Regions from separate parts of the Zhenhengia sp. genome, predicted to be linked through region 1. Evidence: a T-box and tRNA genes for the amino acid it is inferred to sense, from the RefSeq annotation. Region 1 holds a T-box; the other holds one or more tRNA genes.

Region 1 (4,403 bases):
ATCATAGAGTATCAATTAAATTTATTATAGGATAAAATTGTTAAGAGAATATATACACATTGACAAATACAGGGGAAAATTTTATGATGGAAACTGATTAAACAACATAAAGAGAGGTAGAACATGATTTATTTAGATTATGCTGCAAATACACCTGCTCATGAAGAAGTTTTAAAGTCTTTTGTAGACTTTTCTACACAATATATAGCTAATCCTAATGCCTCTCATGCATTAGGTAAAGAAACAAAAATTGTTTTAGATGAAGCAACTGAGCGTATTGCAAAGCTTTTAGGCGTTCAAAAAAGTGAAATTATTTATACATCGGGCGCAACAGAATCCAACAACCTTGCGCTTAAAGGTATTGCCCATCAGTACAGACGTAAAGGCAAACATATTATTACGACTTACCTTGAGCATTCTTCTGTAACCAGTACAGTAACAGCACTTCAGAATGCAGGATACGAAGTAGACTTTGTAGATGTTTTAAAGGATGGACAAGTTGATTTAGAACATCTTAAGGAACTTTTAAGGCCAGATACGATTTTAGTATCTCTTAGTCATGTGGATAGTGAAGTAGGCATTAAACAGCCACTTAAAGCCATTCATGATTTATTAGAAGGATACCCAAATTGCTTTTTTCATGTAGATGCTACTCAAGCTATAGGTAAAATAGTGGTAGATTTAAAAGATGTTGACTTATTAACGTTTGCACCACATAAGTTTTATGGCTTAAATGGTATAGGTATTCTCATTAAAAAGGAAGGGATTATGCTTGAGCCAGTTATTCACGGAGGTATTAGCACAACAGCTTTTAGAAGTGGTACACCAACACTTGCACTGATTGAAAGTGCAGCAAAAGCACTGGAATTGGCAATTCCTCATATAGATGAGCGTTATACTTATGTAGAAGGACTTAATATAAAATTACGTAAAGGATTAGAGAAATATGCCAATGTGCATATTAACAGTCCAAAAGATGCAAGTCCATTTATCGTAAACTTTAGTGTAAAAGGCGTTAATGCAGCTGCCTTCCAACAGGCTTTAGAAGAATGTGAAATTTATGTAGCAACTAAATCAGCTTGTTGCGTGGTCAATACACCTTCGAGACCAGTCTATGCGTTAACTAAGGATCGTAAACTCGCACTTTCTACGCTTAGAATAAGTTTAAGTCATTTAACAACAGAAGAAGAAATTGAGAGCTTCTTAGAAGTTTTTGAACGTAGTTATAAAAATTTAGTAAAATAAGGATGAACTTATGGAAAAATATCAAGAAATAGAACGTAGTATTATTAAAAAATACCGTAAAACCATATGGACTAAATTCGTTAAGGCTATTAATGAATATGAACTGATTAAAGAAGGCGATCGTATTGCCGTATGTATATCAGGTGGGAAAGACTCTATGCTTCTTGCCAAATGTATGCAAGAACTTTATAAGCATGGTAAGCGCAACTTTGAACTGAAGTTTGTTGTAATGGACCCAGGTTATAATCCTTATAACAGACAAGTTATTATTGATAATGCAGAGCTTTTAAATATTCCTATTGAAATTTTTGATACAGAAATTTTTGATGCTGTAGCAGGTGTAGCAGACTCACCATGCTATCTTTGTGCAAGAATGAGAAGAGGTTACCTTTATAAATATGCTCAATCTATTGGTTGCAACAAGATTGCACTTGGGCATCATTTTGACGATGCGATTGAAACCATTCTTATGAGCATGCTTTATGGTGGAGAGATTAAAACCATGATGCCAAAACTTCATAGTACAAATCATGAAGGTATGGAACTTATTAGACCACTTTACCTTGTAAAAGAAGCGGATATTATTGCATGGAAAAACTACCATGATCTTCAATTCATCCAGTGTGCATGCCGTTTAACAGAAAACTGTTCATTAGGTGATGCAGGTGGGGGTTCTAAACGTCAGGAAATGAAAGTTCTTGTTAAGAAGTTTAGACAAACAAATCCACATATTGAAATGAATATCTTCAAGAGCGTTCATAACGTAAACTTACAGACTATTATTGGTTATCGTGATGGAGAGAAGGTATATAGCTTCTTAGATGATTACGATAAATAAAATGACCTCTTGACTCGAAATAGGATATGTGATAGGATTCATTTAATTAAATCAACTCTAAATACATTGAAAAGGAAAGTATATTTAGAATGTCTTTTACAGAGAGCTTCAGTAGCTGAAAAGAAGCAAAGAATACTAAATAGAAAATGGCCTTGGAGTAGTGCAATCGAGTATTGAAGTCATTTCTTGAATTTAGATTGCAACAGGTTCGCCTGTTATAGCGATAGAGTATAACCATAGATAAATGGCGTACTTGAAGAGTTCTATACTGTGAAGTATAGATGAAATAGAGTGGTACCACGGGAATTAAGGCCTCGTCTCTATAGCAAAAGCTATAGAGCGAGGTCTTTTTAGTTTACGTATTTAAAGGAGGCAATAAAAATGAATATTTTAATTGGAGGCGCATGGCCATATGCAAATGGGTCATTGCATATAGGACATTTAGCTGCATTATTACCAGGAGATGTACTTGCGAGATATTACCGTAAGAAAGGGGAACAAGTGCTGTATGTATCAGGGAGTGATTGTCATGGCACACCTATTTCAGTAAGAGCAAGACTAGAGGGAGTAGAACCTACAGTCATTACAAATCAGTATCATGAGGAATTTCAAACATGTTTTAACAAGTTAGGTTTTTCTTATGATATTTATACAAGAACAGATGAGGAATTTCATAAAGAAGAGGTTCAAGGTATAATCAAAAAACTTTATGAAGCAGGGTATATTTATGAAAAACAGATAGAACAAGTCTATTGTGAAAGATGTGAGCAATTTTTACCAGACCGATTTGTAGAAGGTATTTGTCCAATATGCGGGAAAGTGGCAAGAGGAGACCAATGTGATCATTGCCAAAGCTTATTAGATCCTTTAGAGTTACAGGAGAAAAGGTGTAAAACATGTGGTCACATACCAACAGTTAGAGAGACAAAGCAGCTGTACTTTGCCTTATCAACATTTGAAGAGAAGCTAAGAACTTATGTAGAGCATCATAAGGAAAACTGGCGTACGAATGCAGTTCATGTAGCCGATCGTTATATTAATGAGGGCTTACAAGATAGAGCCATTACAAGAGATTTACCTTGGGGGATAGAGGTGCCTATTCCAGGCTATGAAGATAAAAAAATTTACGTTTGGGTAGATGCTGTATTAGGTTATTTAACAGCAAGTAAAAAGTGGGCACAAGAGAAAGAACAAGATTACAGAGATTTTTGGAATGCAAGTACACTTTCTTACTATATACATGGCAAAGATAATATTCCATTTCATAATATTATTTTGCCGGCATTGCTGAGTGGAATAGGCTTTAAAGCATTGCCAAAAAGAATAATTTCAAGTGAATATATGACTATTGAAGGGAAGAAGCTTTCGACAAGTAATAATTGGGCAATATGGGCAAAGGATTTAATAGGGCAATATGAACCAGATGTTATTCGTTATAGTTTACTTGCGAATGGACCAGAAAAACGAGATGCTGATTTTTCCTATAGGGAATTGATTACACTTAATAATGCAGATTTAGTAGGTGCTTATGGGAATCTTGTAAATCGAACATTAGCTTTTTTAGTAAAGAGTTATAAAGGGGAATTACAATCTTGTGTAGTAGAGGAAGCACTAGAAAGGAAGATACAAGGTGTATATGAGAAAACAGGAGGATATATAGAAAACGGAGAATTTAAAAAGGCACTTAAAGAGATTTTTGAATTAATTAGGTGGACAAATAAATATTTTGATGAAAATAGACCATGGGTAATGATTAAAGAGGATTCGAATAAGTGCTATGAAACCCTTTATCATTGTATATATAGCATCATTAATATAGGCAATTTATTAGAACCATTTTTACCATTTTCGTCTGAACGTTTAAGGAAGATAGTAGGCGTAAAGGAAATAAGCTGGAAACCTTTAAGTGTACCTGTAGGGAAAATAGGTGCTGTAGACTTATTATTTAAAAGGTTAGATAAGAGCGAGTCATAAAAATAAAAATGCCATTAAAAGAGACTAATGGCATTTTTATTTTAAACTGCAAGACTATTTTCTTGTAGTTTCATACGAGTTCAAAACATTATTTTAAGTAACTTATAGAGGTTAAATTGGATAAAACGGATAATCAATGGACAAAATCATACTTGCTACCTAAATTTACCTTTTATATAATGAAAGTATCTTACATATAAGGAGTGAAAGAAATGAAAACACTTAAAATAGGAACGGGAGCACTGACAGGCTCAGAAATTTCATTAGGTTGTATGCGTCTTGCAGGGCATACAGTAGAAGAAGTGGCGCAGCTTATTGAGGGAGCTTATGAGTTAGGTATAGATTT
Region 2 (4,403 bases), on a different contig from region 1:
ACAAAGAGGGAGAAACTTTAAAGTGAATACAGATTATGTTGGGGATAAACGTTATTTAAGCTTTGAAGGAATGATTAAGAGAGGTAGTATATTTGGAATGGATTTTCTCTTTGAAGAAATTCCTAATAAGTTAGTACCTTTTGATTATGAAACTTACTATAATTCTAATATGCATTTAACTATTGTGGTAACTAACTGTGAGACAGGGGAACCAGAATACCTAGATGGTGGTCATAAAAGTTTAGTAAATCGTTATTTGAGGGCATCAAGTTCTATTCCTATGTTTGCACCTATTGTGGAGATTGAAGGAAAGAAGTATCTAGATGGGGGAACTGCTGATTCTATACCTATTCAATTTTCGAAAGAGAGAGGAAATACGAAACAAATCGTTGTGGTAACACGCAATGAAGGATATGTGAAAAAGCCAGAACCTTTTAAATGGTTATACAGTAGACAATACAAGGGTTATCCAAAGCTTATTGAGACGATCCAAAATAGGCATCATATGTATAACAATACGTTAAAGACATTAAGTGAGTGGGAAGCTTCTGGAGAAGCTTTGGTTATTCGTCCCTCTAAGCCTATTACAATAGGAAGATTTGAAAAGGATGTAGAAAAACTTAGAGAACTTTATAATAATGGATATGAAGATGCAGCAAGGCTCTATGGACAGATAAAAAGTTTCTGTAGTGATTGCGATAATGTAGTAGTTAGCAAATAGTGTATTTATATCTTCATCACAATATTGTAGTATGGTATGATTTAGTAATGTAAAAGGAGATGATAAAGTGAGTCAACAAACTACAGATTTAGGAAAAGATAGTGTAGGTAAGTTACTTGTTAAGTTAGCACTTCCGGCCATTATTGCTCAACTTGTGAATGTTCTTTACAATATTGTAGATAGAATATATATTGGTAGACTTCCAGATGCAAAGGCAGCTATGGCGGGTATTGGAGTAGCTTTCCCAATTATTATGATTATTTCAGCGTTTAGTGCACTTATAGGTATGGGTGGAGCACCTCTTGCAGCTATTAAGATGGGAGAGAAGGATAAAGAGGGCGCACAAAAGATATTAAGTAATAGTTTTTCATTGCTTCTTATCCTTGGAACAGTACTTATGTGTGCTCTATTTATCTTCAAAGAGCCTATTTTATGGGCATTTGGAGCAAGTAATGACACGATTACTTATGCAACTCAATATTTAGGTATTTACTTATTAGGAACACTTGCTGTACAAATTGCACTTGGTATGAATCCATTTATCAATACACAAGGTTTTGCAAAAGTAGGTATGTGTACAGTCATGGTGGGGGCATTTATTAATATCGTATTGGACCCTATCTTTATTTTTGGATTTGATATGGGTGTGCGTGGGGCAGCTCTTGCAACAATTATGGCACAAGCTGTTTCTGCAATATGGGTTATTTACTTCTTCTTTGGTAAAGAGAAGAAATTTAACAACAAAGTAATAAATGAGATTCTAGGTAGTAAGACAACAATTAAAATAAAGAAAGAATACTTAAAGCCAAGTGCTTCTATAGCCTTTAAAATTACGACTTTAGGTGTATCACCATTTATTATGCAGGCGACAGAAAGTCTTGTTTTAATCAGTCTTAATAAACAATTACTTATATATGGGGATGCAATAGGGGTAGGAATTGGTGATTTAGCCATTGGTTCTATGACCATTATGAGTAGTATCATGCAAATCATTGTGTTACCACTTATGGGACTTGCACAAGGAGCGCAACCTATTATTAGTTATAACTATGGTGCTAAACAAATGGATAGAGTTAAGAAAGCTTTCAAACTCTTCTTGATGAGTAGCTTTGCTTATACAGGTATAATGTGGATTTTGCTTATGACGGTACCAGGAGTATTTGTAAGCATTTTTAATAAAAATCCAGAAGTTATGAGTATGACAAGTTGGGGGATTAGGATCTTCTTTGCTGGGATGTTTATGATGGGTATACAAAATTCATGTCAACAGACGTTTTTAGCGTTAGGTCAGGCAAAAATTTCTTTATTCTTAGCTTTATTAAGAAAGGTTATTCTATTAATTCCGCTTATCTTTATCTTACCATTACTAATGGAAAATAAATTAGCGGGTGTATTTACTGCTGAGCCAGTAGCAGATATTTTAGCATCTATTACAACATTTATTTGTTTTGGCATCTTCTATAAAAAGACTTTTAATGATAAAAAGGTTATGGATTAATCTAATTTTCTCATGTTATAACTAGAAGTGATAAAAAACTTCTAGTTATAACAAAAAAAATAAAAAAAGTACTTGCATTATGACAAGTAATAGTATATACTACAGAAGTACTTGAGGCACGGGCCTTAAAGAAATGAATATGGCGGAATAGCTCAGTTGGCTAGAGCACATGGTTCATACCCATGGTGTCGGCGGTTCGAATCCGTCTTCCGCTACTTTGGTCGCTTAGCTCAGCTGGGAGAGCACCTGCCTTACAAGCAGGGGGTCATAGGTTCGAGCCCTATAGCGACCATTTTTAATTTAAAAAAGCACCGCATTTTGCGGTGCTTTTTTATTTTGTTAAGGGGTGTAGAAGGCATAGATTTTTGAGAAAATACAGCTATACGATAGCCTTGGGTATTTTGATACCATGGGTAGATATTCCTATGATGGCAACTTTATTGGGTGTGTTCTAGCCTATTTTAAACTTTATACCAGATAAGGCTGTATAAAAGCTGTAAGAGAATCTTGATCGGTCTCGAACCAAGTATCAAAATTTATATTAAGTGATTCTAGTTGCAGAGCTAGCTTATAAAGAAATTCTGGAATAAGTGGTGAAGGTATATCTCCTAAAGGTATACCAAGTCTTACATGATCGGCATGGAAAGAACCGCCTATATACAGCGTATAACAGTCGGTGATAACATTCTCGATACGTTTTTTCTTGCCCGCAAAGCCGATGCTACCTATTTGGTGTACCCCACAGGAGTTAGGGCACCCAGAAATATATACACGGGGTAATATATCTTTTTTATACTTTTTATGATTGAAGTAGGAGATAATGTTATCTAGAAGTTCTTGGCTATTTAGTATACCCATTTGGCAAGTGGGAACACCAATACAACTTACACTTTGAGTAAGTTTAGTTTCACCACCTAGGCCGTCTGTAAGCTCAAGTAGTTTAAGGGCTGTTGCCTCATCTAAATTAATCATATAAAAACCTTCGGTCATAGTAAGCCTTAAGCGTACTTTAGGCAGATAGTCTAAGTATTGAAGGAGTTGCTTGAGGAGCTTCAATGTAAGCTGGCCACCTAGAGGTTGAAAATACATGCTATATAGATTTATCTGCTTTTGCTTAAAAATACGAGGATGTATGAGGGTAGTAGACCAATCTTCATAGACTTCGAAGCTAGGTGTAAAAGGGAGGGAAAGCTCTTTGCTTTGTTTAGCTATTTCAAGCTCATCTAAAAAACTAGCAATAAATTGAGCTTTGCCTAGTTTGTTGACGATGTATCTGACACGCGCTTTATTGTGATCCTCGTAATTTCCTTCCTTTATAAATAAATTTAGCATAGCTTCTATAGCATAGAGTACATCTGAGGGAGGAAGTGAAATAGGGATAACAAGAGAGGGTTCAGGATCCTTGCCTAAGCCACCGCCTGCATAGACCTTAAAGAAGGGGTTATGATCATAGGACATAGCAATAAAGCCTAAATCCTGTATTGTAGAATGAGCATCTGCAGTTGGGGTATTAGAAAAAGCTACTTTGAATTTTCTAGGTAAATGATAAGCATAAATAGATTTTAGAAGATAAACATTAGCTGCTATAGCAAAAGGAAGAACATCAAAAGCTTCTCCAGGGGTTACACCGGTGAGTGGAGACATAGATACATTTCTAGGATAATTTCCACCACTTCCTCGAGTGTAGAGACCTTTTAAAATGCCTTGTTCTATAATGTCTAGGATAGCATCTAAGGAAAGATTGTGTAATTGAATACATTGCCTTGTTGTAAGATGGATACCGCCTAAATTATATTTAAGAGCCATATCATAGATGAACTGAAGTTCTTCTTTAGAGATAACACCTCCGGGGAGTCGAAAACGGAGAATAAAACTTTTCTGACTACGCGTAGCGTATACACCAAAAGCTCCAGAGTAACGTTTAAAGTTTAGTTTTGAAAGTTCTTTATTAAGAAAAGCTTCGCTGTGTTTTTTTAGGTCAGGGAGTTCTTCAAGTAGGATTTCGTTAAGTTTATTCATAATATCACCTGTAATGGTTAAAGTTTTTCTTAGTTTTCCACATCTAAATAAAGGTATACTTAAAAATAAAAAGAGCGCAAGAAGTCCATATGGATTTCTTGCGCTCTTTTAAATAGGAAAAGTTATTTTACTTCTACAGTGTATTTTGCTTTAAGTTCAGCTTGT

The links. A T-box is a leader RNA that pairs with one kind of tRNA and senses whether it is charged. The one in region 1 lies ahead of metG (methionine--tRNA ligase), so its partner is inferred to be a tRNA-Met.
Region 2: it encodes a tRNA-Met, which carries the amino acid that the T-box ahead of metG (methionine--tRNA ligase) is inferred to sense. The anticodon was not compared.

What each region holds. Positions count from the first base shown of each region.
Region 1 is NZ_JBKVCH010000005.1:134,846-139,248, reverse strand. Features, by position in the region: gene ACLTBU_RS07790 (cysteine desulfurase family protein) at 124-1,245, shown strand; gene ACLTBU_RS07785 (tRNA 2-thiocytidine biosynthesis TtcA family protein) at 1,256-2,083, shown strand; T-box leader at 2,141-2,408, shown strand; gene metG (methionine--tRNA ligase) at 2,465-4,057, shown strand; gene ACLTBU_RS07775 (aldo/keto reductase) at 4,270-4,403, shown strand, end outside.
Region 2 is NZ_JBKVCH010000009.1:41,421-45,823, forward strand. Features, by position in the region: gene ACLTBU_RS10920 (patatin family protein) at 1-721, shown strand, start outside; gene ACLTBU_RS10925 (MATE family efflux transporter) at 789-2,219, shown strand; tRNA gene ACLTBU_RS10930 (tRNA-Met) at 2,361-2,434, shown strand; tRNA gene ACLTBU_RS10935 (tRNA-Val) at 2,439-2,511, shown strand; gene ACLTBU_RS10940 (nitrite/sulfite reductase) at 2,688-4,238, opposite strand; gene ACLTBU_RS10945 (peptidylprolyl isomerase) at 4,361-4,403, opposite strand, start outside.